Regions from separate parts of the Thalassospira sp. SM2505 genome, predicted to be linked through region 1. Evidence: predicted binding sites of a transcription regulator. Region 1 holds the regulator's gene; each other region holds the start of a gene.
The links. Region 1 encodes PhoB, which activates phosphate uptake and scavenging genes when phosphate is short. Its sites were predicted from a motif close to TNTCATAAAACTGTCA; they were not measured.
Positions count from the first base shown of each region.

Region 1 (7,569 bases):
GATCAACCCGGTTGACTTCCTGTTTGGTCTGGAATGGAGCCCGCAAACGGCGATCCGTGCAGATCAGGTTGCATCCGACGGTGCGTTCGGCGCGATCCCGCTTTTTGTCGGCACACTCCTGATCACGATCATCGCCATGTGCGTTGCGGTGCCGGTCGGTTTGTTCTCTGCCATTTATATGGGCGAATATGCATCGTCGAAATTCCGTGCGGTTGCCAAGCCGGCGCTTGAAATTCTTGCGGGTGTTCCGACGGTTGTTTATGGCTTCTTTGCTGCCCTGACCGTTGCGCCGTTCCTTCGCAATAACGGTGCGATCCTTGGTCTTGATGTCAGCTCGGAAAGTGCCTTGGCAGCGGGCCTTGTCATGGGTGTCATGATCATTCCGTTCGTATCGTCGCTGTCTGATGATGTGATGTCACAGGTGCCGCAATCCTTGCGTGACGGGTCTTATGGTTTGGGCGCAACCAAATCTGAAACCATCCGTCATGTCATTTTCCCGGCAGCGTTGCCGGGGATTGTCGGGGCGGTTCTTCTGGCGGTTTCGCGTGCGATTGGTGAAACCATGATTGTTGTGATGGCAGCCGGTCTTGCCGCGAACATGACTGTGAACCCGCTTCAGGCTGTGACCACTGTGACTGTCCAGATTGTCACGCTTCTGGTCGGTGACCAGGAATTTGACAGTGCAAAAACCCTCTCGGCCTTTGCGTTGGGGCTGGTTCTTTTCCTTGTCACCTTGGGCCTGAACGTATTTGCCCTTAAGGTAGTTCAGAAGTATCGCGAGAAATATGACTGATATGGCATCCCTCATGGAAGACAGAGCCGCTGCAAAGGTGATTTCGGATAAAATGCACAAGCCCGTTGACTGGGATAGTCCGAAGATCGCGCGGAACATCAAAAAGCGTTACGCAGCTGAACGCCGTTTCAAGATTTATGGACTAAGCGCAATCGGTATTGCGCTTCTGGCCCTGTTCGTTCTGGGGTTCTCTATTGGCTCGAAGGGCTATAGTGCGTTCTTCCAGACCTATGTTCAGCTTGAAATTCATTTCGATCCGGCTGAAATCGATCCGCAAGGTACCGGCGATCCCGCAGTGATCGGCAAGGCCAACTTCGATGGTCTGATCAAACAGGCATTGCGTGACCGCTTCCCGGAAGTCACCAGCCGTCGCGACAAGCGCGACCTGTATGACGTCGTTTCGGGTGGCGCATCCTATGATCTGCGTGAACGGGTTCTGGCAAATCCGAACCTGATTGGTCAGACGCGCAAGGTCTGGCTGATTTCGGGCGATGATTTCGACATGCTCAACAAAGGTTATATTGATGCCGATGTTGATGAAGGCAGCCGTCGCCTGAATGACAAGGAAATCAGCTGGTACAACACACTGGTTTCATCCGGTGCTGTTGAAAAGCAGTTCCATGCCCGCTTCTTTACCAGCGGGGATTCCCGTGAACCGGAACTTGCCGGTATCTGGGGGGCTGCGGTCGGTTCGTTCTATACGTTGCTTGTCACGCTTGCCCTGTCGTTCCCGATCGGGGTTCTTGCAGCGGTTTATCTTGAAGAATTCGCACCGAAAAACCGCTTCACGACAATTGTCGAGGTCAATATCAACAACCTTGCAGCTGTTCCGTCGATCGTGTTCGGTCTGCTGGGGCTTGAGGTTTATCTTAACGTCATGCATCTGCCGCGTTCGGCACCGGTTGTTGGTGGTCTGACGCTGGCCCTGATGACCTTGCCAACGATCATCATTGCATCGCGTGCGGCGATCAAGGCGGTTCCGCCATCGATCCGTCAGGCGGCCCTTGGTCTTGGTGCATCACCGGTTCAGACCGTTACCCACCATGTCCTGCCGCTGGCAATGCCCGGCATCCTGACCGGTACCATCATTGGTATGGCACAGGCACTTGGTGAAACGGCACCGCTTCTGATGATTGGTATGGTGGCGTTTATCGTCGACATTCCGGGTGGTGCACTTGATCCGGCGACGGTTCTGCCGGTCCAGATCTATCTGTGGGCAGACAGCCCGGAACGTGCCTTTGTCGAGAAAACCTCGGCTGCGATTATGGTTTTGCTGGCCTTCCTGATCCTGATGAATGGATTGGCTGTGTATCTGCGCAAAAAATTTGAACGGAAGTGGTAAAATGGCTGCTGTATCCCAGAGCGCAATGACGGCAGAGCCGTCGGTCTCAAGCCCGAAAATGACGGCACGTGACCTTAATCTTTTCTATAGCGATAACCAGGCCCTGTTTGACGTCAATCTTGATATCGTTGAACGCCAGGTCACCGCGCTGATCGGTCCGTCGGGCTGTGGCAAGTCAACCTTCCTGCGGTGCATGAACCGCATGAATGACACCATTGATGGTGTCACCATCAATGGTGAAGTGACCCTTGATGGTCGTGACATCTATGACAAGCGCATCGACGTTGTTCAGCTGCGTGCACGTATCGGGATGGTGTTCCAGAAGCCGAACCCGTTCCCGAAATCGATCTATGACAACGTGGCTTATGGACCGCGTATCCATGGTCTGGTCAATTCGCGTGACGAACTTGACGAAATCGTCATGACCTCGCTTGAACGTGCGGGTCTGCTCAAGGAAGTCAAGGATCGTCTGCAGTCACCGGCAACCGGCCTTTCCGGTGGTCAGCAGCAACGCCTTTGCATCGCGCGTGCGGTTGCGGTCAGCCCGGAAGTCATCCTGATGGATGAGCCGTGCTCGGCACTTGATCCGATTGCTACGGCAAAGGTCGAAGAGCTGATTGACGAGCTGCGTTCGAACTACACCATCGTGATCGTGACACACTCCATGCAGCAGGCTGCACGTGTATCGCAGCGGACCGCATTCTTCCACCTTGGCAAGCTGGTCGAGGTTGGTGAAACAGATCAGATATTCACCAACCCGAAAGACGAACGCACCAAGGGTTACATTACCGGTCGCTTCGGTTAAGCAGCGACACGAGGAGCACGCATAAATGGCTGACGACAAAACACATATCGTAAGTTCGTTCGACGAGGAACTGACCCGTCTGAACAACATCATCTCGCAGATGGGCGGGCTTGCAGAAAGTCAGCTGATCTCTGCGATCCGTTCGATTGTCAAACGGGATTCCGAACTGGCTGAAAAAGTCATTCTGTCGGATCACCGTATCGATATTCTCGAACAGGAAGTTCAGGATTTCGCCGTGCGTCTTCTGGCCTTGCGCCAGCCGATGGCAGATGACCTGCGTCAGGTCGTGACCGCACTCAAGCTGTCAAACGATCTGGAGCGTATCGGTGATCTGGCGAAAAACATCGCCAAACGCGCGCAGGTTCTTAACCAGATTCCGCCGATCCGTCCGGTTCAGGTGATCCCGAACATGGGCAAGCTGGCGCAGGAAATCATCAAGGACGTTCTGGACGCCTATATCGAAGGCGATGCCGAAAAGGCCGAGCGTGTCTGGGCCCGCGATCAGGAAGTCGACGATATGTACAATTCGCTGTTCCGCGAATTGCTGACCTACATGATGGAAGATCCGCGCAACATCACGGCATCGACCCACATGCTTTTCATCGCCAAGAACATCGAACGTATTGGCGATCATGCAACCAATATCGCCGAGACGATCTATTACCGGATCAAAGGCGAAGACCTGCCGGCAATTGACCGGCCAAAAAATGATGCAGCGAACTTTGCTGTCGTCGAACCGAATGAGTGACACTGGAGCATAGGAAGATGGACCCAACGGTTCTTATCGTCGAGGACGAAGCTGCAATCGTAACCATGTTGCGCTACAACCTCGAACGTGAGGGGATGCAGGTAGTCGAAGCCGGTGACGGTGACGAAGCGTTGAAAATCCTTGCGGAAACGCATGTCGATCTTGTCCTTCTGGACTGGATGTTGCCGGTGATGTCGGGGATTGAAGTCTGCCGCCAGATCCGTCGCAAGCCCGAAAGCCGCGATTTGCCGGTCATCATGGTGACCGCACGTGGCGAAGAAGGCGATCGTATCCGTGGTCTTGATACCGGTGCTGACGACTATGTCACCAAGCCGTTCGCAATTGGCGAGTTGCTTGCCCGTATTCGTGCGCTGCTGCGTCGGTCCGGTCCGGCGCAACCACAAGGGCAGTTGGTCTATTCCGATATCGAAATGGATCTCGCAGCACACCGTGTCAGCCGCAACGGCAAGGCCATCCATCTTGGCCCGACCGAGTTCCGTCTTCTGCGCTATTTCCTTGAGCATCCGGGGCGTGTGTTCTCCCGCGAGCAGCTTTTGAATGCTGTTTGGGGACCGAATATTTATGTTGAAACCCGCACGGTTGACGTTCATATCCGTCGTCTGCGCAAGGCGCTCAATGATGTCAAAGGCACCCGCGATATCATTCGTACGGTTCGTGCCGCCGGTTATGCGCTGGATTCAGAAACCGCAGCCTGATCTCTGATCTCAGCAAAGATCATCTATCCGGTTTCAGAAAAAACAAAACCCCCGTTGCCAATGGCAGCGGGGGTTTTGCCTTTAATGATCGTTTTCGGGCTTTGTCTTGCGTACCCGACCTGAACTTGTCGAGGTTGTTTTCTTGGCCGTTGCGGACTTTACCGGTGTTTTACGCGTCGGGGTCTTCTTGGCGGCAACCCTGCGCGTTCCCGTTTTCTTTGCCGGGGGCTGTGATGCCGTTTCGGGTTTGTTTTCCGACCTGGCATCTGCTTTGGGGCTGGTTTCCGCAACTGATGCCGGTTCTGCTGCCGCGGGGGCCTCAGGAACCTTTTTCCGCTGGGTCCGTGGGGCCAGTTCGTTCATCAACAGCATGTCGGCACGGCGGAACTTGGCGATTTCGGCGTCGATATCTTCCTGTGGTACATCACAGGCCGACAAGACGTGATCCGAAAGCCGAAGGCCGGTTTCAAGTACTTCCGGGATGGCCGCATCCGCACCGCTACGTGACAGGGGGCCGATATGGGTGATGTCCTGGGCACGGGCAAAGATTTTCAGATGCGGATAATGTTGCCGCAAAAGCGCAACGGTCTTTTCAGTCGCATGCGGATTACCCATGGCAACAACGGCTATGCGGGCCTCGTCGGTGTGGGCTGCCCTGAATGTTTCCGGGCGTGATCCATCGGCAAAGAAGACAGGTAGTCCCTCGGCACGACCCCGTGAGACCTGTTGGGCGTCGCTATCAAGAACGATAAAGGGAATGTTCCGGGTTTTAAGAAGGCGCGCCAGAACGCGACCAACACGGCCGCTGCCAATCACCAGAACATGTTGATGAATTCCGTCTGTTTCATCCGAAATCGGACCAAGCTGGTCGTCTTCCTTGGGATGAAGCTTTTCTTCAATCCGGTGCCCGAGGTTAATCAAAGTCGGGGTAAGCGCCATGGAAATCGCGACCACCGGGATCAATATGGCCGCCAAATCACGCGGGATCGCACCGTTTTGCGCTGCAAGAGAGAACATCACAAAGGCAAACTCGCCACCAGCCGCCAGGCTCATGGCAACACGAAGTGCGGATCCGCGTTCAAACCGAATGGCAAGGGACAGGACAAACAGAACGGCCGTCTTGATGATCAGCAGCCCGATCAGCCACAAAATGACGCTGCCAAACTGCTCATAGACGACATTGGCATTGACCGACATGCCGACCGACATGAAAAACAGCGACAGGAACACACCGCGAAACGGCGCGATGTCGGCTTCGATCTGATGACGGAATTCCGTTTCGGCGAGCATCACGCCCGCGATAAAGGCACCAAGTGCCATTGAAAGCCCGGAAAGCTCGGTCAGGGTACTGGCGGCGAGAACGACAAACAGGGTCCCAATCGCAAACAGTTCCGGGTTCTTGAGAGACGCGATATAGCGAAAGAGGCGTGGCAACAGATACCGCCCGACAACCAGCAGCAAGGCGACAGAGCCAAAGCCTGAAAGGATACTGATCCAGGGGCTGGTTTCTGTTCCGGCATCACCGGCCGCCTGAACCATGATCAGGAACGGACCAACCGCAACATCCTGTACCAGAAGGATTGCCAGGGCTGCGCGTCCAAAACGCGTATTTAATTGCCGGTCATCAGAAAGCTGTTTGAGGATGATTGCCGTTGAGGACAAAGCCAGCGCACCTGCAATCACAAGCGATGCAGCCAGCGGCAAATCAATCAGGGCCAGCACAGCCATGATGGCTGCCATCGATACCAGAATCTGAAAAAGGCCAAGGGCAGCAAACCTGCCACCAATGACCCGCAACCGTTCGCGTGAGAGTTCAAGCCCGATCATGAAGAGCAGGAACACGACACCAAGTTCGGCAACGGTCGAAATGTCTTCGCGTTCGGTAATCAGACCCAAACCGAACGGCCCGATACAAAAGCCGCCAATCAGAAATCCGATGATCGAATTGGCGCGCAGGCGGTGCGCAATAGGCACGGCAACCACAGCCGCAGTCAGGATCAGAAACAGCTCGAACAGGACGCTGTGATGCATGGTCAGAATCAATCCGGCAAAGCAGATAAATATTTGAAAATAACGAGATTAACAGGATAACTGAAATAGCACACACAGTCCTGTGGAAATTTGCCGGTTCAATGGCAATTAACCCGTACCGGATTGATCTGCTTCAAGGCAGCAGTGACTGGTTTTCTCTAGGGCGCGCCGGGCCGGGCGAGTAAATTGTGTGACAATTGTCATGGCCAGATCACTTGCTATTCGTGATGTCAAATGCCATGTTCCGCGGGCCTGATCCGGGCCAATGTAAACGACAGTCAATAAGAGCAAACGTATCTTGGAACAGTTCATTCCCTACATTCAGATCATTGCGGGTCTTGTCCTTCTGACCGTTGGCGGTGAGTTTATCGTTCGTGGTGCGGTTGGTCTTGCCCTGTTGCTGGGCGTGTCAAAAGTGATTGTGGGGCTGACAATCGTTGCAGCCGGAACGTCCGCACCGGAATTTGTCGTGTCACTGAATGCGTCGCTTAAGGGAACGGCCGACATTGCGATGGGCAACGTGGTCGGGTCCAATATTGCCAATATATTGCTCATTCTTGGTGCGGTGGCAGTTCTCAAGCCCGTGGCGGCAAGCCGGGTAACCGTGGTCCGCGATGGCGGGGCGATGCTGCTTGGGACTGTTCTGTTTATTGGTCTTTGCATGTTTGGCGCCATTGATCGCTGGGCGGGGGCTTTGATGCTCTGCGTTCTGGTGGCGATCTGGTACTTCACCTACAAGCATGACAAGAACATGCCAAGCGATGCCAGCCAGCTGCACGAAGAAGAAGTTGACGAAGTCGGAGAGGTTCCAACTGGTTGGCTCAAACCGATCATTGCGACGGTTGTCGGTATTGTTGCCCTGATGTTCGGGGCGGAATGGCTTGTCGACGGTGGTGTGTCCGTCGCGCGTCAGTTCGGCGTTTCCGAAGCCGTGATCGGCCTGACGCTTGTTGCATTCGGAACGTCTCTGCCCGAATTTGCGGCATCGGTTGTGGCGGCATTCCGCGGGCATTCGGATGTGGCGCTTGGTAACGTGCTGGGGTCCAACCTTTTGAACCTTCTGGTGATTATTGGCGGCGTGTCTCTGATTGCGCCAATCCCGGTTCCCGAGCAAATCTTGAATTCCGATATCTG
Region 1 is NZ_CM142731.1:954,464-962,032, forward strand. It holds gene pstC (phosphate ABC transporter permease subunit PstC) at 1-793, shown strand, start outside; gene pstA (phosphate ABC transporter permease PstA) at 846-2,135, shown strand; gene pstB (phosphate ABC transporter ATP-binding protein PstB) at 2,137-2,940, shown strand; gene phoU (phosphate signaling complex protein PhoU) at 2,966-3,688, shown strand; gene phoB (phosphate regulon transcriptional regulator PhoB) at 3,706-4,404, shown strand; gene ACTU44_RS04285 (cation:proton antiporter domain-containing protein) at 4,486-6,435, opposite strand; gene ACTU44_RS04290 (calcium/sodium antiporter) at 6,734-7,569, shown strand, end outside.

Region 2 (7,569 bases), 1.0 Mb from region 1:
ATCTCGCGCAATACGCGTAATGTGCTGAGAACAGAAACCTCGCCACGGTGTGTCCACATCGTACGGTCAAGCTCGTCAGCCATCTGAAGCGCAATATCAGAAACCCCGATGCCAATCTGGTTTTGCAAATCCGCCCCAGAGCGCTTGCTGATGACAAAGCTCATCAGCGCCGCCAAACCAACAACCAAAAGCGCGGTTGCCAGTGCAACTTGCACACGGATTCCGACCTCAAAGACCTTAGCCAAGGCTGATCCTCTCACTCTCCAAAACCGGGGTCCGTTTTTGTTGTCTGTCGGCCCTCGGTGCGACGGGTTGACCCACCACGTCAGCAATGTTGGGAATATAAGAATTGCAGAGACGGTTTTGAAGAAGAAGTTCCAACAAAAAATGGCAGCCATTGAGCATGACTGCCATTCCTTAAAATCAGCCAGAATGCCGGTTTAAACGCCCGTCAGACATCGAAAAACACGGTTTCGTTTTCACCCTGTAAAACAATGTCGAACCGATAGACCGGCACAGGACCGCTATCATCACGGTTGGCAATCAGGGTTTTGCGTCGTTCGGTTTGCTCAATCAGGTTCAGGACCGGATCAGTGGCATTCGCTTCCTGCTCATCGGCAAAATACATCCGGGTGTTCAACCCGATATTGATGCCACGTGCGACAATCCAGAAATTGATATGCGGGGCCATATCCAGACCATTGCGCCCCGATACCACGCCGGGCTTGATGGTTTCAAACCGATAGACAGCGGTATCGAAATCGGTCCCTGCACGGCCCCAGCCACGGAAACGCTCGTCGATCTGGCCTTGCTTCTGACGGTCAAGTTCATGGTTATAGCGCCCGTCTGAATTGGCTTGCCAGATTTCCAGAAGCGCATCGCGAAGCGGCGTGCCTGTTCCGTCAATCACCCTGCCTTCGATGATGATCCGTTCACCCCGGGTGTTTTCATCGGCCATGATATTGGTGAAGTTGTTTTCAAAAATATCAAAGCCGGCCTGTTTGGGGATCAGTCCGATATGAACATAGGGCCCCGCCGTCTGGGATGCGGTTTCTTTGAGATAATCAAGTGACTGCACCATGGATCAGTTCCCTTCCAGACGGTTTTCAAACAGGGTCGAACGGCGACCACGCAGAACGATGTCAAATTTGTAGGCAATGGTATCGAGCGGTATTGATCCGTTCAGATCAATCGGCGCGATCAGACGGTTGATCGCATCTTCATCCGGGATAACATGGACAATCGGGCATTCCTTGATCAGCGGATCACCTTCGAAATACATCTGGGTGATCAGACGCTGCGCAAAGCCGGACCCAAAGACCGAGAAATGGATATGGGCCGGACGCCAGCTATTGACGTAGTTGCGCCAGGGGTAAGGGCCCGGCTTGATGGTGCGGAAGAAATAATAGCCGTTCTCGTCGGTTAGCGCGCGACCACATCCGCCGAAATTCGGATCAATCGGGGCAAGATAGGTATCCTTCTTGTGGCGATAACGGCCACCGGCATTTGCCTGCCAGAATTCCACCAGCGTATGGGGAACCGGGCGGTTGTTTTCATCAAGAACACGCCCATGCACAATAATACGCTCGCCAATCGGATCACCATCCTTGGCATAATTGCGGATCAGATCGTTATCAAGCGGCCCCAATTCATTCTGACCGAACACCGGGCCAGTGGTTTCCGACAGGGACCCCTGCAATGACAACATTGCCTGACGCGGGGACCGCGCTACCGATGTCTTGTAAATCGGGGTATAGCCCGCTGGCTGAAGCGTTCTGTCACGCTGATAGAATTCCATAGATCTTCCTCCGCAAAATGAACAAACCGGTTCTTGCCGGTCTTGTGATCATCCTGCGCAGCCGATTGCATAAAATAAATGCATGATTTATCATCTAACTCATGAGTAATTTCGATCATTTGGAACTGGACGGTCATGCTTTGCGACTGTTTCTTGCCGTCCTTGAAGAAGGATCGGTAACAGCCGCCGCCGAGCGGCTTGGCGTCACCCAGTCAGCAGTCAGTCACAATCTGACCAAGCTGCGCCGGATCATGCGTGACCCGCTTTTCACCAAATCCGGGCGCGGAATTGTTGCAACGGCCCATGCCCAAAGCCTGGCCGAACAGGCACGCTTTCTTCTTGATCAGATGCAGGCCTTTGCCAGCGGGGCGGATTTCGATCCCGAAGCAGCCGAGATGACTTTGACGATTGCCGCAAATGATCTGCAGCGAGATCTTTTACTGCCAAGCCTGTTTTCACGCTTGCAAGGCCAGCTTGCCGACATTCGCATGACCGTGGTGCCGTCGCTTTTGCCGGGCCCCGCCTTGTTGCGCGAAAACCGCTGTGATCTTCTGATTTCGCCGCGCCCGCCCGAAGGTGTCGATATTGTTCAGAAACGGCTTCTGACCGACCATTATATGGTCTTTTATGACCCTGACATGCGCGAAGCCCCGACCAGTCAGGATGACTATTTGTCAGCGCGCCATATCACCGTCAGATATGGCAATAACCGCACACTTGAATTCGATGATCTTCTTGAAAATCAGGGGATTGATCGTAACATCGTATTGCGGGTGCCGAATTTCACGGCCATTGCCGAATTTCTGCGGGGCAGTCAGATGATCGCAACATTGCCAAGCCTGCTAAAGCAACATGCCCTGCGCGACTTTGCCCGCAGCCAAGTTCCTTTATCAACACTTCGGGCCGGTACGATTGATCTGCCGATCTATATGTGCTGGCATCAACGCTATCAGCATGATCCGTCGCATCGATGGCTGCGCAACCAGCTTGAAGACGTGGTTGCTGCCAAGTTGCGCACACCGACCAAACGCCCGCTTCCGCAACAGACAAGCTAGACAGGACGTCATGACCATTACCCAGATTATCTATTGGCTTGAATTGGCGGGGGTTGCGGTTTTTGCAATTACCGGCGCGCTGGAAGCATCCCGACGTCAGATGGATGTTGTCGGTTTCATTCTGATTGCGACATTTACAGGGATCGGGGGCGGTACGGTACGCGATGTGATTACCGGGGCAACGCCGGTTTTCTGGATCCGCGATCCGGCCTGGGTGGTGACATGCATCGGGGCTGCGGTGTTTACCTATTTCACTGCACATCTTGTTGAACGACGTTATGTCGCCCTGATCTGGCTTGATGCGCTGGGTCTTGCCATGTTTGGTGTCACCGGTGCAGCAATCGGGCTTAACCTTGGGGTTTCGCCACTTGTCGCGATCATTCTGGGTATGATTTCCGCGACCTTTGGCGGCATGGTTCGCGACGTGGTCTGTAACGAAATCCCGCTGATCTTGCGTCCGGAAATCTATATCAGCTGCGCACTTCTGGGCGCGAGCATCTATGTCGTGGGCACAGCCCTTCTTGATTTGCCACGCGGCCCCGTTGCCTTCATCGCATTTTTCTGTGCGTTCATGCTGCGGGCCTGCGCCATCAAATTCAAGCTCAGCTTCCCGGTCTATAAAGCCCGTCCCGGTCGGGAATATTGACGCGTATATGTATTATCGACGGTCGCTGAATCTAGTACCCCGGAGATAGTTAGTTAACTCACTTTTATTTTCCGCACCTTGCGGGCGGGGACTGAAAGGCTCGATTATTCGACAATCAATTGCACGCGATCACTCGAAAAGGCCGTCACACCATATTCAATCGGCACCCCGGCTGAATCGATATCGACACTTTCGGTCGAGATAACCGGTCGGTTCTTGGCCTGTTTTAGCAGGCTTGCCACACGCGATGATGGCAAGGTTGCAGAAATGCGGGTCGTCTTGCGGCTGTAATCATCAATCCCGAACCGTTTCAGGGCCTCGGTCAGGGATTTGGTCTGGGCGAATATTTCGACAATCCCGTCAAAGCGCGCCGCCGGAAGGTAGCTTGTCGCCACCGCAAGCGGCACACCATCGGCCTCCGATACCGAAAACAGCTCGATCACGCGCGTGCCCGGTTTGACATCAAGAAACTGCGCGACCGTGACACTGGCCTTCAGGACTTCTGAAGAGATCAGTCGTTTGTCGGGCAGGCGATGACGCCCCGAGACAATTTGCGAGAAACGGGTTTTTGATCCCAACGGATAATCAAGAATTTGTTCCTGAACGAAGGCACCACGCCCCTGTTCAACGCGGACCACATTGGTATCGACAAGTGCCGCCATTGCCCGGCGCACTGTATGGCGATTCACTCCGAAACGACGGACAAGTTCCATCTCGGTCGGCATCTTGTCCCCCGGTGAAAACACACCTTCCGCGATATCGGCAAGAAGCTGTTTTTCAATTTGCTTCCAGATAGATAGCCCCGGCTCCCAATCCATCTCATTTCCCATTCACAAAACTTTCACCGCAAGACCTTTGCCAAAGTCGATAAATCGTCTTATAACGTGAATATGTATAGACGTCTAGACAAATTTTAAATTTGTCGACATGCTTGAAAAAGGATCAGACAGATGACGGCGCAAACTGCCCAGACCGCTGGGCCCGGCCAGGATCACAATCCATTGAATCCCCCCCAGACAAAGGCCGTTGATGGTGTGACTGCCGCAAGGCAGCGCTGGATGTCGGTTCTTGCCCGCACGCCGCGTACGGTGCTGGAAACAAAATGGGCTGATACCTATAGCGACGTGAAATGGTCCCATTTGCGCGAACCACAAATCGGCATGGTCATGGTACGCGGTCGTGCTGGCGGTGCCGGACAGCGCTTCAATCTGGGTGAAATGACTGTCACGCGCTGTGCCGTGACCCTGTCTGACGGCACTGTCGGCCATTCCTATGTCAAAGGCCGCGACCGGTTGCAGGCACAATATGCCGCCCTGTTTGATGCAATCATGCTGCGCGATGGATCGGCCTGCGATTTCATTGATGATCTTGCCGCCGCACAGGCCAATGCCAAACACGAACATGCGCGCAAGGTCGCGGCCACCAAAGTTGATTTCTTTACCCTTGTCCGCGGAGAAGACGAATGACCCTGCAATCCCAGACAAGCGAGCTGCTGCCGGGCTTTGACCATGCCGCATTTGATTCCAATGCGGTTTTTCGTGTTCTGCTAGATGCCCTGTCCCGTCCGGGGCGCATCTATGATGTGCCCGTTTCGGTGGCGACACCCGATGGCCTGAATGCAACCACCACCGCCACCCTTCTTGCCATGGCCGATATGGACACCACCATATGGTTATCGCCAACCTGCGTGACCAAGGCCGCAACGGATCATCTGAAATTCCATTGCGGTTGCCCGATCAGCGATGACGTAGCCAAGGCCGATTTCGCAGTCGCCCGCATTGATGATGATCTTTCCTTCATCACCCACCTTTCGGTTGGCAATGCTGAATATCCTGATCAATCGGCAACCCTGATCCTGATGGTTGATGAGATTTCCAACGCCCCGGCCATGAAACTGACCGGACCGGGGATCAAGGACAGCCATGATCTTGATATCAAAAAACTGCCCGCAAGCTTCCACGCATGGCGTGCGGAAAACCATCACATGTTCCCGTGCGGGGTTGATGTGATTTTCGCAAGCCCGACCAAGATTGCCGCCCTTTCGCGCACCACCCGGATTGAGGTCATTTAACCATGTATGTTGCCGTTAAAGGTGGCGAACGCGCCATCAACAATGCCCACCGGCTGCTTGCCGAACAGCGCCGTGGCGACAAGAAAATTGCCGAGATCGAAACCGATCAGATCGAACAGCAATTGTCGCTGTCCGTCACCCGGGTCATGGCCGAAGGATCGCTTTATGACCGCGATCTGGCCGCCCTTGCCATCAAGCAGGGACGCGGTGATTTGATCGAGGCGATCTTTTTGATGCGCGCCTATCGCACGACATTGCCGCGCTTTGCCTTTTCCAAACCGATCAGGACCGCGGATATGGATGTGTCCCGCCGCATTTCGGCAACGTTCAAAGACCTCCCGGGCGGTCAGATTTTGGGCCCGACCTTTGACTATACCCATCGCCTTCTCGATTTCACCCTGATGGCAAATAGTGAAGACCCGCTTGATGCACCAAGTGGCGAACATCCGGTCGATGAAAACATGCCGCGCGTTCTGGATGACATACTGAATTACGAAGGCCTTATTCAGGATGAACCGGTACCGGTCGATGACACCGCGCCGGTCGCCGACCTGACGCGCGAACCGATCAAGTTCCCGGCTGGTCGAGACCTTCGTTTGCAGAACCTGACCCGCGGCGATGAGGGCTTTGTCCTTGCCCTTGGCTATTCAACCCAGCGCGGCTATGCCAACAGCCACGCCTTTGTCGGTGAAATCCGCTATGGCACCGTATCGGTTGAGATCGAGCCCGAAGAACTCGGCTTTGCCATTGATATCGGCGATATCGAACTGACCGAATGTGAAACGGTCAACAAGTTCAAGGGATCGAAGACGAAGCTTCCGCAATTTACCCGTGGCTATGGCCTTGTCTTTGGCCAGAACGAGCGCAAGGCGATTTCCATGGCGCTGGTTGATCGCGCCATGCGCGCCGATGAAATGGGCGAACAGATCATGGGCCCGGCACAGGACAGCGAGTTCGTCATGGAACACAGCGACAATGTCCAGTCGACCGGCTTTGTCGAACATATCAAGCTGCCGCATTACGTCGATTTTCAGGGCGAACTTGAACTTGTCCGTCGCATGCGGGCCGAAGTCGAAGAAAGACTGGCCAAGCTTGAAGCCGATGAAGCGAAATCCCAACCCGAAGCCGCGGAGTAATTCCATGGAACAACTTGCGAATAATCCGGCGGATGGGGCAACGGCCTATAATTTCGCCTATCTTGATGAACAAACCAAACGGATGATCCGGCGTGCCCTTCTTAAGGCCGTCGCAATTCCGGGCTATCAGGTTCCGTTTGCCGGTCGTGAAATGCCGATGCCTTATGGCTGGGGCACGGGCGGCGTGCAGGTGACCGCCGCCGTCATTGGCCCGAATGATACCCTTAAAGTCATTGATCAGGGGGCGGATGACACCACCAATGCAGTTTCGATCCGTCAGTTCTTTGCCAAGACGGCAAATGTCGCGACGACCGAAAAGACCGCCGAGGCATCGATCATTCAAACCCGCCACCGCATCCCGGAAAAGGAACTGCGCGAAGATCAGGTTCTTGTCTATCAGGTACCGATCCCCGAGCCACTTCGTTTCCTTGAACCGCGCGAAACCGAAACACGCAAGATGCATGCGCTTGAAGAATACGGCCTGATGCATGTGAAACTTTATGAAGATATTGCACGCCATGGCCACATCGCCACCACCTATGCCTATCCGGTGATGGTCGATGATCGCTATGTGATGGACCCATCACCAACGCCGAAGTTCGATAATCCGAAAATGAACAATATGGCGGCCCTTCAGCTGTTTGGGGCCGGGCGCGAAAAACGCATCTATGCCCTGCCGCCCTACACCAAGGTCAAAAGCCTCGATTTCGAGGACCACCCGTTCGAAGTCCAGACATGGAAAGACGAATGCGGCATGTGTGGTGCACATGACAGTTACCTTGATGAAGTCATTCTCGATGATCAAGGCAACCGGATGTTTGTCTGTTCGGACACCGATTACTGTGCCGAGCGACAGGAAGCAG
Region 2 is NZ_CM142731.1:4,602,179-4,609,747, forward strand. It holds gene ACTU44_RS21485 (GGDEF domain-containing protein) at 1-245, opposite strand, end outside; gene pcaG (protocatechuate 3,4-dioxygenase subunit alpha) at 452-1,081, opposite strand; gene pcaH (protocatechuate 3,4-dioxygenase subunit beta) at 1,085-1,798, opposite strand; gene ACTU44_RS21500 (LysR family transcriptional regulator) at 1,900-2,853, shown strand; gene ACTU44_RS21505 (trimeric intracellular cation channel family protein) at 2,864-3,499, shown strand; gene phnF (phosphonate metabolism transcriptional regulator PhnF) at 3,604-4,317, opposite strand; gene phnG (phosphonate C-P lyase system protein PhnG) at 4,501-4,965, shown strand; gene phnH (phosphonate C-P lyase system protein PhnH) at 4,962-5,570, shown strand; gene ACTU44_RS21525 (carbon-phosphorus lyase complex subunit) at 5,573-6,706, shown strand; gene ACTU44_RS21530 (alpha-D-ribose 1-methylphosphonate 5-phosphate C-P-lyase PhnJ) at 6,711-7,569, shown strand, end outside.
Region 2: phnF (phosphonate metabolism transcriptional regulator PhnF) is a predicted target of PhoB. The motif match lies at 4,328-4,343, and genes of this name have one in related genera.

Region 3 (7,569 bases), 2.2 Mb from region 1:
ATGCCTTCGACCGAATCATCGAATGCTTCTTCCAGACCGGCGGTATCGATAATGTCGAACGACATATCGCCCAGACGCGCCTTTCCATAGCGGCGATCACGGGTCACGCCAGGCTGGTCGTCCACCAAAGCCAGCTTTTTGCCGACCAGACGGTTAAACAGGGTCGACTTCCCGACATTGGGGCGACCGATAATGGCAACTTTAAGCGACATCTGACTTTCAGACTCTCGTTATAAAAGGCGTTATGCGCCGACGGCTTTCACTGCCCTCGGCGCATCGCAAATCCTGCAAGGAAACCTTGCGAAAAACTCTATGTTCGAACTGACTGATCAGCGATATGCGATTAGATCGGCATCCGCAGTCAGGAAGTAAAGGCTGTCACCCGCAACCGATGGCGGCAATGTGATCGGCCCGGATACCTCATCCTTGCCGAGAATGTCACCGCTATAAGGGGAAACAGTCATCACTTCGCCCTGCTCGTTACCTACGATCAACCTGTCACCGACCAGTACCGGACCTGTCCAGACAATCGGCTCTTCCTGGTCTTCGGGATCGACAAAACGTGGCAGAACCGTCACCCATTTAACCTGTCCGGTCTTCCGACGCAAGGCAATCAGATCATTTGTGTTGGTTAGCAGGTATACGTAATCGCCGGCCACCCATGGCGACTGGATGCCACCGGCCTCCAGTTCCCAGACCCGATAGCCGGTACGAAGGTCAATCGCAACGGTCAGACCGGAGTTACTTGTCGCAATCACAAGATCATCATCAATGACCGGAAGGCCGCGAATATCGGCAATTGCCGACACCGCATCGGTACGTCCTGCACCGGCCAGTGCATCCGACCAGATCACCTGACCGTTTTCAACACGAAGGGCATAAATCTCGCCTGTCGAATAGGCCGAAATCACCACACCCTGATCAACCGCCGGGCTTGCACCACCGATAAAGGATGCGCCTTCGGCTGCACCACGATGGTTCCAAAGCGTTTCACCGGTCATCGCATTGAGCGCGATGGTCTGGTTATCAATGGTAATGGCAAAGACACGACCACCGCGCACTGTCGGCGCCGAACGCATCGGTGCACTGACCTGACTGCGCCACAGAACCTTGGCGCTTGGTGCATCAATGGCAACGATTTCAGCAAAGCCGGTGGTGGCATAGATGATCCCGCGCTCATAGGCCAGACCACCGCCAAGAAGCGTGCTGTCCTCTTCGTCTTCGGGCGCCAGTTCGAGTGACCAGATTCTTTTGCCGTTATTGGCAGCAAAGGCACGAACTTCGGCACTGGCATCAATGGTAAAGATCACACCGCGCGCAATGATCGCCTGATTAAGCAAAAGGTTGTCATCCATTGACCCCTCGCCGATATCAATCGACCAGTCCTGCTTGAGAACATCATTATCCAGACCTACATGATGCAGGGCATGGCTCGGATAGCCGCCATTCTGCGGCCAGTCGACCATCGGTTCGGGTTCCGGAAGGATCACACGCTGGTCAGACAGTTCGACATCGGGTTGAACCGTGCTTTGCAGGGCAAGAACCGAAATGCGTTCACCCGGCAATGGCGGTTCTTCTTCGCCACCAAGCCAACCCGAACACCCGGCCAAAAGGCCTGTCATTCCCATTACGCACAGAACTGACTTAATACCGCGTGTGGTCAAAACCGTTTCCCCTGATTCAAGCTGTCGTCACGGTGGCCGGGTTTGTTCCCGGCCATCCTGTCTGGACCTTGTTAGGCACCAACGGCCTTGAGAAGTTCACTTGCGCGTGCGCGCATGCCTGACGGTGCTTCATTGTCATCGGCAATTTCCGTCAGAAGCGGTTTGGCTGCATCAACTTCACCCGAGGCAACATGCAGCAAGGCAATCATTTCACGCGCTGAATAGTACCAGGCGTTTTCCGGAACCGCGATCGGTTGAAGACGCGTGATCAGGTCCTTGGCATTGGTTTCATTTGCGCTGTTCATCGCAATTTGAACCACGGCAAGATCACGGTAAACGTCATCAATTTCGGAGTTGCCAGCAATCGCTTCAAGTTCGGTTACTGCGGACGGAACGGCACCGGCACGCAGGTAAACTGCGGCTTTCTGGAAATGACCAAGGGCAACAAAACCGGCATTTCCGTCGGCAATAATCGCATCAAGCGCCTCGAGCGCGGCATCCTGTTTGTCGTCACCTGCATTTGCCAGTTCGACAGCATTGGCAAGGCGGGTGCCATTTTCGATGCTGGTGGTGTGTTCATAAGTTTTCCAGCCTTCACGACCAGCAACCCCCAACACAATCACAGCAGCAGTGCCGATGACATATTTCCCGTATTTGCGCCACAGTTCTTCTGTGCGTTCGCGCTTCAGGTCTTCTTCGACTTCCTGGAAAATATCAACCACGAAAACGGCTCCAATCCGGTCACAATAAAGCGGGCAACCTGCCCGCTTATCTGAATTAATTCTGGCAAGGATTTAACGCGCCAGCACGTACAGGGTCAAGTCTGCTCGAAGCCAAACCCCGCAATCGGCCAATTATTTTGCCCGATTGCGGCTATATGGCCGGTATGAAGCAGCTATCTGGCCTGTATCTGGCCAGTGCAAAGCTTGTTTCCGTACTTTTTCATCCAGCAGTTAAGTCCGCATTTTGGGCAAAATCGGGGCAAATTTACCGATGCAGGGAAAGAATTGCCTGTTCCCGCGGACCGATCAGGCGGATTTAAACCGGTTTGAAAGATTTTCCACACATCATCAGCACCATAAAATGATCAGCGAAAAGCTCCAAAACGACTGAAAACAAACCTAACCCTGCCCATATGACAAGAACAGGGTCAGATGACGACAAATCCGGCACGGGGCTTGCTTTGTTAACAGTCAAGGGAACAGATTTCACAATGCTATCGGTCAAAATTGCCCGGTAGATGGACGGAGACACCATGGAACGTCGTCAGAAAGTGTATAGCCGGCATGATGCCAAGCGTGTCATTCGACAACGTATTCTGGCCGGGCTGTTTGCAACATTGTTGGGAACCGGCGTTTCTGGCTGCAGCACCACAATGTCTGACATTGCCGGAACCAGCATCTTTACAGGCGGGGAATGGTATCTGGCCTTTGACGTTGTCAGTATCATCAATACCGACAAAACCCTGATTGACCATGTGGTGTCGCTTTCGACCGGTCAGGATTGCTCAACCATTCGCAAGCTTGACGGCAAATCCTATTGCAAAAAGGATCCGGTCCCCGAAACCCCGCTTTATTGCTATCGTACGCTGGCAGCCGTCAATTGCTATCGCACGCCTGACCCCTATAATACCGGGGCACAAACCGTTGACTGGCCGCCGACGAGATCACGCAGCCTTTAACAGCCAATCACCTGATTTTTCTGGGATATTCAAACCGGTCACACGCGCTGTGAACCGGTTCATGCCCATTGAAACTTGAGACGAAAGTCAATCCGCGCTACCGTGTCATATGGCTGTCATGTTCTGCTTTCAGGTCAGGGCAACCAGACGATCACATTGTCGGAGAATGACATGGGAACACTGTTCGATTTGGCAAAATATCGCAAAGCCAAAAGCTTTGTACATTTTGACCGGTCCGAACTGATGCGGCTCATGAATACCTATTCCCGCCAGGTTGCAAGTGGTGCCTGGCGCGACTACGCGATTGACCATCTTGACGGTATGGCAATGTTTTCGATTTTCCGTTCCACGCATGAAACACCGCTTTTCACCGTGATCAAGCTGGGCAGCGAACACAAGAATGCCGGACAATATCTGGCACTTCATAGTGGCGAGCGGATCAAGCAAAGTTCTGATATCACCAACGTTCTCGAGGCCATCGAAAAGCGCGCGCGTAAAGTCGTCCCGCTGTTTAAAAACAATTCCTGATTACAAAAAAAGCGGACAAAAAAGTGCGTCTCCCTGTTTCGACTGCCATCAGGCTCGCAACAATTGCGGCCCTGATCAGCTCAGCCTTCTTGCTGGCCCTTACACCTACCCCCGCCCAAGCCAGCAAAATGAGCCGCGAATATCAGACCGGCTATTACGCCTATCAGTCCGGGGACTTCAGCGAAGCCAGACAGCAGTGGGAAATCGCAGCCCTGAATGATGACCCTTATGCACAATATGCGCTGGGACTTTTGAACTATCGCGGAGACATGGGACGCCCCGATTATCCGGAAGCCGTCAAATGGTTTCAAAAGGCCGCGCGCGCCAATCACAGCGGTGCGATCTATTATATCGGGCTTTTGTATTACAACGGGCACGGCGTGAATTATGACCAGTTCCGCGCCACTGAATATTTCAAGCGCGCCCTGCAAGCTGATCCCGGAAACGGGGATGCTGCCTTTCTGACTGGCACGCAATATTTCCACGGGCGCGGTGTGCGTCAGAACTTTGTTGAAGCGGCCCACTATTTCGAACTTGGCGCAAAGGCCGACAATCACGCCGCCCAGTTCATGTATGGCGCCCTGCTTGAACGCGGCTGGGGACAGGAAGAAAACCAGGCAGAAGCGTATTACTGGCTAAGGCGCGCCACACTTGGCCCGATCACCTTGCCACCGGGCCTGAACCTTGAAACCCCGATGGACCCGATGGCCGCGGTCTCTGCACTTGAAGCCCGCCTGCGTCCTGAGGAAATCACGCGCATCGACAAACGTCTTCAGACCGAAGGATTCATTCCAAATTAAAAGGCCGCATCATGCGGCCTTAAAACTTCTATCCCGTGCCTGTCTGTCTGGCAGTATCACGCCTAATGATGGGTCTCGATGATTGTGCCGGTCTTGACCACTTCGGTAATCGTCACACCAAGATTTTCGTCCACCACCACCAGCTCGCCACGTGCAACCAGCCGGTTATTGACATAGATATCAACGGGTTCCCCAACCCGGCGGTCAAGTTCAAGAACCGCACCACGGGTCAGACGCATCAATTGCGCGACCTGAATCTGGCTTTTGCCAATCACCGTCGAAACGCGCACCGGCACGTCATAGGCCGCACCAATTTCTGATGCACCATGCCGCTTGGAAAACGGGTCTTTATCGTCAACAGCCATGATTTAGCGCCATCCGGTCAGGTCGAAGGAATCGGGAACCTTGAATTATAAAGGTTAGCTTTGAAAAAAGTGTTAGCAAGCCCAATCTCTTAAAAATTGTCAGATCGCCAAAATGTATCGACACAATTTCACTGTAGTTTTTTGTATTATAATCCCCTACACAAGTGCCCATTCGCGATTTTCATGTTCGCCATGATGTGATCCAACCTGACGCCAGGATGTTAAATGACATATGACCGCCAATGGGTGGCTGACGCCATCAGCAAGATCGAAGCTGATTTCAACCGGTCGGCAGACACCCACCTGATCCGCCTTGATCTGCCGAAACTTGACGGGATTGGCTTGTATCTTAAAGATGAGTCGACCCATCCTTCTGGCAGTCTCAAGCACCGTCTGGCGCGCTCGCTGTTTCTCTATGGCCTATGCAACGGCTGGATCACCAAGGACACGCCGGTTATCGAGGCATCAAGCGGATCAACCGCCGTGTCAGAGGCCTATTTCGCACGCCTGCTTGGCCTGCGTTTTATCGCCGTCATGCCGAAATCGACCTCGCAACAGAAAATCGACCAGATCGCATTTTATGGCGGTGAAAGCCATCTGGTAGATCACAGCGGTCAGATCTATGAAGAATCCCAACGCCTGGCGCGCGAACTTGACGGCCATTACATGGACCAGTTCACCTATGCCGAGCGCGCAACCGACTGGCGCGGCAATAACAACATTGCCGAAAGCATCTTTGATCAGCTTAAACGTGAACCCCATCCGGTTCCGCGCTGGGTTGTCGTCGGTGCGGGCACGGGCGGCACATCATCGACCATCGGTCGCTATGTCCGTTATGGCCGGACATTGGGGCAAGGCTGCGAGCTTTGCGTGGCGGATCCGGAAAACTCGGTCTTTTATGATGCCTATGAAACCGGCGACTGTTCGGTGACCGGCACCAAGGGATCGCGCGTCGAGGGCATTGGCCGTCCCCGTGTCGAGCCAAGCTTCAACCCGACCGTTGTCGATCGTATGTATCGCATTCCCGATGCCGCAAGCTTTGCCGCCCTGCATTATCTTGAACGTCATCTTGGCCGTCGCTGCGGCGGGTCAACCGGCACCAACCTCATTGCCACCCTGTCGCTGATCACGGAAATGAAAAAGGCCGAGCAAACCGGATCGGTCGTGACCTTGTTGTGTGATGGCGGGGATCGCTATTGCGACACCTATTACAATCCGGAATGGATCAAGGCACAGAATATCGACCTCGCCCCCTGGACATCAGCACTTGAACAGTTTGATGCGACCGGGCTTCTTGACATGCCGCTGGATCACAAGACCGGGTATCGCAAAGCCTGACAGGCTCCAGCCGTTTCCTGAATTCAAATTAAGGCCGGGTTGACCACAGACCCGGCCTTTTGCTTTTGTCCAGACCCGGTTCACCCGTTTCTCACAGCTTCATTGTCTCACCGTCGGAATGCATCGGAGTGATTTAAACGAGGCATGACATGACAACAGAGAAAATCGGCGGTATCGAGCTTTATATCGAGAATGTGGATCTCGAAAATTCTGGCCAGACACAAAAGGTTTACGGGACAAATTGCGCAGATGATTTCTGGGCTTTGCTGTCAAATGAACGTTCTGTATTTGCCTATGTCGACTATCTTTGGGTGCCACCCGATCTGAAACGTAACACATCCCAAAGCAGCCGGGCCCTTTATGCATGGCGCGGGGATACGCGCCCCCCCGATGAAATTTTCGGCCACGGCTTTTCCCGGCGCGGGACATCCCCCGCAACCCCGGCCATTGTTTATCGCAAGGCGGATCAGGATCTTGCGCATTATACGGCCGTGTGTCTGTCAGGTACGCATGAAATCGGTGCCCTCTTCCCGCCAAAGGTTCCTGATCAGCCGGATCCTGCTGCCGAGACATGGGTTTACTGCGTGCGTTTGCGTGGATACTGGTGCCCCACCTATTCCATCCAGCAACGGGTCTATGGCAATGCTGCCAGGTTTGGCGCGACCGAACGCCAGATGGCACGCCAGAACCTTTATGCGCGCGAGCTTGCGGTCCTTAATGTCGCTTATAAGGACGTGGTCGCGGCCATTCGGGTACGGCGCGACTGGGCTGGCGAGGGATATGATGCCGGTGGCACCTTCACCTATCTCGAACTCAGGAAAAACCAGTGGGCTGCATCAGATAACAAGGCCTTTGCTGATCGCATCGAGAACTGGTGGAATACCAATAATCTGATCAACACCCAAAACGCCCTGCCGACCCCGTAATGACAAGAATAAGGCCGGTCCCGACAACACTGCACGGGACCGGCCTCAATGAATGTGCCGTCGGCGTTAAGAAGCCACCAGCGCGCCGGATGCAAGCGTGTCTTCAAATCCTTCGACCGATTGCTCATAACCGCTATCGGTTGCGCCGGTGCCTTCAAGCTTCTCCGACAGTTCCTTGAGACTGGACAGAAGGGTCAGGTCACGCGCCTGCTGTTCTTCGGCCTTCTTGCGCAGATCGGTCTGACTGACAGCAGCCTGCCGTGCAAT
Region 3 is NZ_CM142731.1:3,377,566-3,385,134, forward strand. It holds gene der (ribosome biogenesis GTPase Der) at 1-212, opposite strand, end outside; gene ACTU44_RS15845 (outer membrane protein assembly factor BamB family protein) at 330-1,622, opposite strand; gene ACTU44_RS15850 (DUF2659 family protein) at 1,736-2,386, opposite strand; gene ACTU44_RS15855 (hypothetical protein) at 2,920-3,345, shown strand; gene ACTU44_RS15860 (DUF2794 domain-containing protein) at 3,517-3,873, shown strand; gene ACTU44_RS15865 (tetratricopeptide repeat protein) at 3,897-4,673, shown strand; gene fliN (flagellar motor switch protein FliN) at 4,736-5,038, opposite strand; gene ACTU44_RS15875 (PLP-dependent cysteine synthase family protein) at 5,264-6,376, shown strand; gene ACTU44_RS15880 (hypothetical protein) at 6,526-7,302, shown strand; gene ACTU44_RS15885 (hypothetical protein) at 7,369-7,569, opposite strand, start outside.
Region 3: ACTU44_RS15860 (DUF2794 domain-containing protein) is a predicted target of PhoB. The motif match lies at 3,449-3,464, and genes of this name have one in related genera.

Region 4 (7,569 bases), 2.1 Mb from region 1:
CCGGGCCGTCGCCATTCAGGATCAAAGCCGTTCGGCCATCAGCGGTTTGATGGAAAAAGAACTGGCTGCACTGATTACGATGGTACGCCTTGAAGCGGCGGGCAACCTTGCCATCGGCTATCAAAATCAGGCAGCCTCCGCCAGCGACCTTGATACTCTGAGCCAGCTTGAAAACCGTCTTTCCGATGTTGGCAAGGCAAGCAAAGCCATCGCCACAAACGCCCCCGAAGCCACAGACATCACCAAAACGGCTGAAACCCTGACCGGGTTGTCGGTTCTCGAACCCAAACGCAAGGCCATCGAAGCATGGAAATCCGCAACCGATGCCCTCGATCATGTTCGGGTTGCTGTCGAAAAAATGGGGGTGCAGGGCGTTGCCGGAGCGGCAAGCAAACAATCGGCCGCCGTCACGGTTGAATCCGCTGAGGCAATAACACAGGGACGCATCATTCTGAGCGCCCTTGGCATTGGATCACTTGTTCTGGCGGGGCTTCTGGCATGGATCTATGTTGGTCGCGGCCTGATTAACCGCCTTGAACGCATACGGTTTGCGATGGCCGAAATTGCCGCAGGCAACACCAATGTCGCGATCAATGACAATGGTCGGGATGAATTAACGGAAATGAGCAAGACGCTCGAAGTATTCCGGGCCAATGCCGCCGAAGTGGTCGAAGCCCAGCAGCGTGAAACGCAACAACGCGAAGCCGCAGCACAGGAAAGACAGGCGGCCCTGAATGCACTTGCCGATGATTTCGAAAGCCGGATCAAATCACTCGCCGAGGACATCGCCCATGCGTCCGAAGGCATGCACGCATCTGCCCAAACTCTTTCGGAGCGCAGCACAACCAGTGCGGATCGCTCAGCAAGTGCTGCGGAGGCCACACAGGCCACTGCGCACAGCGTTGAAACGGTTGCCGCCGCCGCCGAGGAACTTGCGGCCTCAATCAGTGAAATCCGTCGTCAGATGGAAGATTCAACCCGTATCTCCCGTACAACATCGGAACGGGCTGTTCAAAGTGCCGAAAGCGTTCAGGCCTTAAACAAGCTTGCCGATGAAATTGGTGATGTGGTGACCCTGATTTCCGATATTGCCGAGCAAACCAACATGCTGGCCCTCAATGCAACGATTGAAGCAGCCCGTGCCGGTGATGCCGGCAAGGGCTTTGCCGTGGTCGCCAACGAGGTCAAGCACCTTGCCGATCAAACGGCCAAGGCCACGGCCGATATTGGTGCGCGCATCAAGGCTGTTCAGAACGCCACCCAAAGTGCCAGTGATGAAATTGGTGCCATCACCACCTCGATCAACGAGCTTGATGACATCACAACGGCCCTTTCAAGTGCGGTTGAACAGCAGGCATCTGCAACGCATGAAATCACCCAGAACGCGCAGGCCGCCAATGACACCACCCGTCGGGCCGCCGATGACGTGATGGCTGCCAAGTCCGTGGTAATCGAAACTGGCGAGATTTCAAACAATGTCCTGATTTCTGCCAAGGATCTGAGCCATCAGGCCACCAACATCCAGCGCGAAGTCGACAATTTCCTGAGCGACATTCGCAAAGGGTGATTAACCACCCTGAATGCAAAACGGCCCGCTTCTGGCGGGCTGTTTTCGTTTGGGTCTCACACCCGACGCGGCAAGGAAATAATTACTTCAAGCCCCTTGCCCGGCATGTTGCGCAAACTGATCTTGCCATCATGGGCATCAATCACGGTCTTCACAATCGACAGGCCAAGACCGCTGCCGCCGGTACTGCGCGCGCGTGATCCTTCGACCCGATAGAATGGCAGGAACACCTTGTCCTGATGCTCTACCGGTATGCCCGGCCCCTCGTCGCGAATGGTCACCAGAACATTGTCAGCTGTGGCTTCCAGACTGACCTTTGCCCGATATCCATATTTCAGGGCATTTTCGATCAGGTTGGTAAAGGCGCGCTTTAATGTACCGGGACGACAGGTGATCCGGATACTGCGTTTGCCCTCAAACGAATGGGGTTCATCCCCACCGCCAAACACGGTATGGACCGAACTGAATTGCAAGGGTTGCGGCCCGTCAAATGAAACCGGACGGCCAAGATCGGCATAATCATCACAAATCGCCTCAAGAACCGAGACAAAGTCGACCGTGCGTTCTTCTTCTTTCTGAATCCAGTCACCCAGAAAATCGAGCGCATCGTTCAAAAGCCCGTCCATCTCGTCAAGGTCACGCAAAACGGTCTCGCGCAATTCATCATTTTCGATGAACTCGGCCCGTAATCGCAACCGCGTGCTTGGTGTTCGCAAGTCATGGGAAATGGCGGCCAGCATGCGGGTCCGGTCGCCCAGCATGCGCGAAATACGTTCGCGCAGATCATTATAGGCGGCTGCCATGGATCGGGCTTCGGTCGGACCGCGTTCCTCGACAGGTGGACCATCGACCTCGTCACCATGGGCAATGATTGCGGCAGTCAGGTTTTTGAACGGTCCTGCCAACAGATCGGCAAGGGCTGCAAAAACCGCCAGAACCGCAACAACCCCCAACAGGAACATCAAAAACACAAGCGATGGCGATGAATAGTTGGCCCATAATTCATCATGACTGACCAGAATACGCTTCCCTGTTGGCATCATGATCTCGATCTGGGCGACAAGGCCAAGACGGGCAATTTCACGCGACAGTTCGGCAAAGAACAGGCTGGGGTTTTCGGTTGCCTCGATGGTTGCCCTTTGCTCGGAGCTTAGCCGCCCACGCATGAGATGGACCTTTACCGATGTCGGCCATCCGGTATTGGCAAGGCGCACGGGCATGGCAATATGCTGTGCTGGTCGCGAAAACAGCAAAAGCGTTCCGATATCGTCGGCAGGCAAAATACGCAATGCCATCCCGTCGCGCGCAGCGATATCGACGATATTGGGTTCGAATTCCGGATTATCGGCAATACGGACCAGTTCGCGAATGGTAAAGCCCAATGTATAGGCCCGCCCGATCCGTTCATCGCGTTCAATAACGTAATAGGATGCCAGCGCACTCAAGGCTGCGATGATCACACCGCCCAGCATCATCAGCAAAAAGATGCGGCCGCCCAATGTGCGGGGCTTGTAGCGCCTGAGATAATTGCTGAACTCTGCGAACATGTCCGCCATTACGCTGCCCTAAAGCATCTGGGTGTCAGCGCAGAACTGATAACCGATGCCCCGAACGGTTTTGATCAGCTTGGGGTTCTTGGCATCCTTTTCGATCTTGCGGCGCAGGCGGCTGATCTGGATATCGATGCTGCGATCAAATGGAAGCGAACTTTGACCCCGGACGATATCAACCAGTTGCTCACGCGACAAAGCGCGCTTGTTGTTTTTGACCAAAGCCAGAAGCAGCGAAAACTCACCGGTCGAAAGATGTACCGCGACATTGTCGGCATCACGCAATTCACGTGATCCGATATCAAGCGTCCATTCGCCAAAAATGATCTTCTTGGTCGGGGCAACTTCATTGTCGGTCGGCCCCACTGCACCGGTTTCAAACCGCCTGAAAACCGCACGAATACGTGCGAGCAATTCACGCGGATTGAACGGTTTGGTCAGATAATCATCCGCCCCCAGTTCAAGCCCAAGGATACGGTCGGTATCCTCGCCAACTGCAGTCAACATGACAATCGGGACTTTGGATGTCCGCCTTACATCGCGGCATAGCGCAAATCCGTCCTCGCCCGGAAGCATGATATCAAGAATGACAAGATCGATCTTCCAGTCGCGCAAGGCACGATGCATTTCATTACCGTCCGAAACGGTCGTGATGCGAAAACCGTGCTGCAGCAGGAATTTCTTCAAAAGCTTCTGGATTTCCTGATCATCATCGACAACCAGAATATGAGGTTCACGTCGCGTAGTCAGAGTCCCGAACTCCCCTATTTATCAGTCGATCATGTTCCTGACCGTGCGCGGAGTTTAGTCCATATTGCCTTCGGATTGAAACATTTTACCATGACTTGGTCATAAAAGAAAAAGCCGGGCAAAACCCGGCTTCTCCAATGTCAATCCAGTCGCTGCGATCGGCATTTATTTCAGATCATAGACCTTGGTACTGCCCGAAACTTCAGATGCAACAACCAGCATCGCATTGCCAGTCGGGCTGTCCTTGGCATCGATGAATTGCATGCCTTCAGGGGCAAGTTCACCTGCGGTATCAGCCTCCGGGCTGCCCGAGAAACGACGATCACTGTGATAGGTGACAAATTGCGGGTTGGCCGGATTGGTCAGGTCATAGACCATGAAGCCGCCCTGACGTTCCAGACCGATAAACGCGTATGGCGTGCCGTTGACGTAACCTGCGGCGATGCCTTCGGGCTCGGGGCCCTTGTCATCGGAACGGTTGTCACGGCTGTAATTTTCGGTGTCCGACGCGTTAAAGACATTGGCATATTTCGATGCCAGCAGCTGTTCAAACGCATCACCGCTGTCAAAGACCATCTCGCCATCTGCATTCAGAACCGAGAATGACCGTGCGCCATAGCTGTAGATAACATCGACATCACCGTCGCCATCAATATCACCCTGTGCAGTCGTCGTTTTCAGGCGACCAAGATTTTCGTCTTTCTGCAGGGTGCTTGCCGTCGGGAACCTGACCGGATCAAGGGTTAGTTTGCCGACACGGGTTTCTTCGCTGTAACCGTCATAGTCACGTGAATCACCCTCGTTGGCGATCAGGACCCATTCCTTGCCTCCGATTTCAATCGCATCAATGGTATCAGGCATATACATGCCCATTACCGGCCAGGTGCGAATATTGATCTTGCCGTCCTTGTCGCTGGCATCAAAGGCATGAACCGAATGATCCTTGAAACCAAGACCGGCAACACGGGTGACCGTTGCCGTTTCGATATCGATGATCGCAACCGCATTGTTTTCCTGAAGCGAAACATAGGCGGTCTTGCTGTCGTTGGTCACGGCTATATATTCCGGCTCGACATCCTGCGCGACGCTTGAGGTTCCCGGGTTGGACATGCGCATGCCATAGGGCAGTTCGCCGTCATTGAGGAATTTGAAATCAACCGTCCGAACATCCGCATCCGAAAGACCTTCGACACCACCCGCGATCGGGATGATGGAAACGCTGCCTTCCGGATCATTGGTGAAAGCGTCGTTCGGTTCACCCTCGTTGGCGACAAGAACATATTTCCCGTCCGGTGAAAACTTGATCATGTCGGGAAGCGCGCCGACGGTCACAGCCGAGATGAAATTGCCATCAGAGTCAAAAAACACGGCCTGCCCTGGGGCCTGCTTGTCGGTGTTTTCAACGGCAACGGCCACAACACCGTTTTTAACCGCCACACTGTTGGCGGCCTTGCCCCAGGTTGCAAGCTCCAACGCTCCAAGCTTCACAAGCTTGTCGGGGTTTGACATATCAAGGATATCAACGGTTTTGTCGGCACCATTCACCACAAAGATGCGCTTTGACACCGGGTCAAATGCCGGAATTTCAGCCGCGCTTTCATCAAGCATACCGGTGCGATATTCACCCATCGGCACGATTGTCAATGGATGCGCACCTGCATTGGCAACCGTATTTGCCATCATTGAATGGTTTTCAGCGGTACCGGCACAGGCACTCAGAAGCACGGAAACGGCAGCAGTTGCCAACAGTGATGAACGCATAATTCCCCCCTTGGTAAATGGTTCGTCAAAGCTGACAACCTGCTGATTTGTTGTAACCGTTTAATGACCAGGCGGTGACAGTTTCATAAATATCTTGTGGCACAGACTGCTCCAAACGCGTTTTCGATCCGTATCAGAAGACAAGCCTTTGAATTGTCGCAGAACCAACTTTTCGGGATCGCCACATGACTTCGATCAGGATCGCCATCATCGGTGCAGGCATGGCCGGGCTCAAGGCTGCCAGCACGCTGCACAAAACCGGTATGAACGTGACGGTGTTTGAAAAAAGCCGGGGCCTTGGTGGACGGCTGGCATCACGCCGGACCGAGTTCGGTCATTTCAATCATGGCGCACAATATGTCACGGCCCGCCATCCCGGTTTTGCGGCCTATCTTGAACAGGCAAAATCATTCAACGCTGCACAAAACTGGAAACCGAACCTTCATCATGGACAGGAAACCAGCCCGCAGCAGCTTGGCAACCTTGCCCTTGATCACTGGTATCAGGGCGCACCGCAGATGAACAAGCTGATCGGCCCGCTGGTCGAACCCTTTGAAATTCTCAAACAGCACCAGATCACCCGGATCGAACAGCTCAACACACGCAGCTTTGCCCTTCATGATGATCTGGATGGGAAATTCGGTCCGTTTGACGGCGTGATCGTTACCGCCCCTGCCCCGCAAACCGCCCAATTGTTGCAACCATTGTCACAACGCTATTATCCGATTGGTGATGTTGTCATGGCACCATGCTGGGCGGTGATGGCGGCGTTTGAAACGCCACTTCCCACCGCTTTTGACGCAATGCTTCATCCGTCCCCCGCGATCAGCTGGGCCGCCCGCAGCAAACAGTCGGATCATCTGTTCCATCGTCGCTGTCCTGATCCCTGGGTTTTGCATGCCTCACCACATTGGTCGCGTGATCACCTTGAAGATGACCAGGAACGTGTAATCGAAAAGCTTCTTGGCGCCCTTCGTGACGTCAGCGGGGTGAAACTGCCTGATCTGCACAGTGTTCAGGCCCATCGCTGGCGCTATGCACGCACCGAAACACCGTTGGGATCAAGCCATCTGAACGGTATGAATGGGCGCGTCATTGCAGCGGGCGACTGGTGCCTTGGCGCACGGGTCGAAGCAGCATGGCGCAGCGGCCAGTCCGCCGCACATGCCATGATCGAAACCCTGATCGGCTGATCTTGCGATATCGGGTGAAAAATCATGCCGCGTAACGCCAATGGCAAATTTCACGGAAAATCACATCTGCCCGAGAAAATCTGTGTCACCTGTAGCCGTCCGTTTTCATGGCGGCGCAAATGGAAGGATTGCTGGGACGAGGTGCGCTATTGCTCTGATCGCTGCCGACAGAACCGGAATATACCCACATCTCGGGACAAACAATGCAGCCTGTCATGATGCTTGATCAAACTGACGAAGATCTTCCGACCTATGCCATCTTGCGCCAGCGACTTGTCAGTCTGGCAACCGAACGCGGTGCGGAAAGTACCTTCTGTCCGTCTGAAGTTGCCATGACATTTGGAAGCTATTGGCGTGATCTGATGCCACGTGTTCATCAGGTTGCCGAACAGCTTTGTGCCGAAGGCCTTCTTGAATATAACAAGGGCGGTGTCAGCCATGGCCAAAACCGCCCTTCTGGTGCTTATCGTTTGCGTCTCATTCCCGTCAATGAAGACTAGAGCCTAGCCGCGCAGACCATGCAGCCGTTTAATCAGGCCTGCGGTCGATGCATCCCGCGATCCGGCGTCTTCCCTGCCCTCGACCATCGGAAGCAGTTCCTTGGCAAGCTGTTTGCCAAGCTCAACCCCCCACTGGTCATAGGAATTGACGTTCCAGATGATGCCCTGAACAAAGATTTTATGTTCATACATCGCAACCAGTCGTCCAAGGGTGAACGGATCAAGCTGTTTATAGAGGATCATGGTGC
Region 4 is NZ_CM142731.1:3,018,276-3,025,844, forward strand. It holds gene ACTU44_RS14235 (methyl-accepting chemotaxis protein) at 1-1,567, shown strand, start outside; gene ACTU44_RS14240 (sensor histidine kinase) at 1,624-3,123, opposite strand; gene ACTU44_RS14245 (response regulator) at 3,133-3,867, opposite strand; gene ACTU44_RS14250 (choice-of-anchor I family protein) at 4,033-5,628, opposite strand; gene ACTU44_RS14255 (NAD(P)/FAD-dependent oxidoreductase) at 5,814-6,821, shown strand; gene ACTU44_RS14260 (DUF2256 domain-containing protein) at 6,846-7,040, shown strand; gene ACTU44_RS14265 (DUF3253 domain-containing protein) at 7,025-7,321, shown strand; gene pgi (glucose-6-phosphate isomerase) at 7,325-7,569, opposite strand, start outside.
Region 4: ACTU44_RS14250 (choice-of-anchor I family protein) is a predicted target of PhoB. The motif match lies at 5,704-5,719, and genes of this name have one in related genera.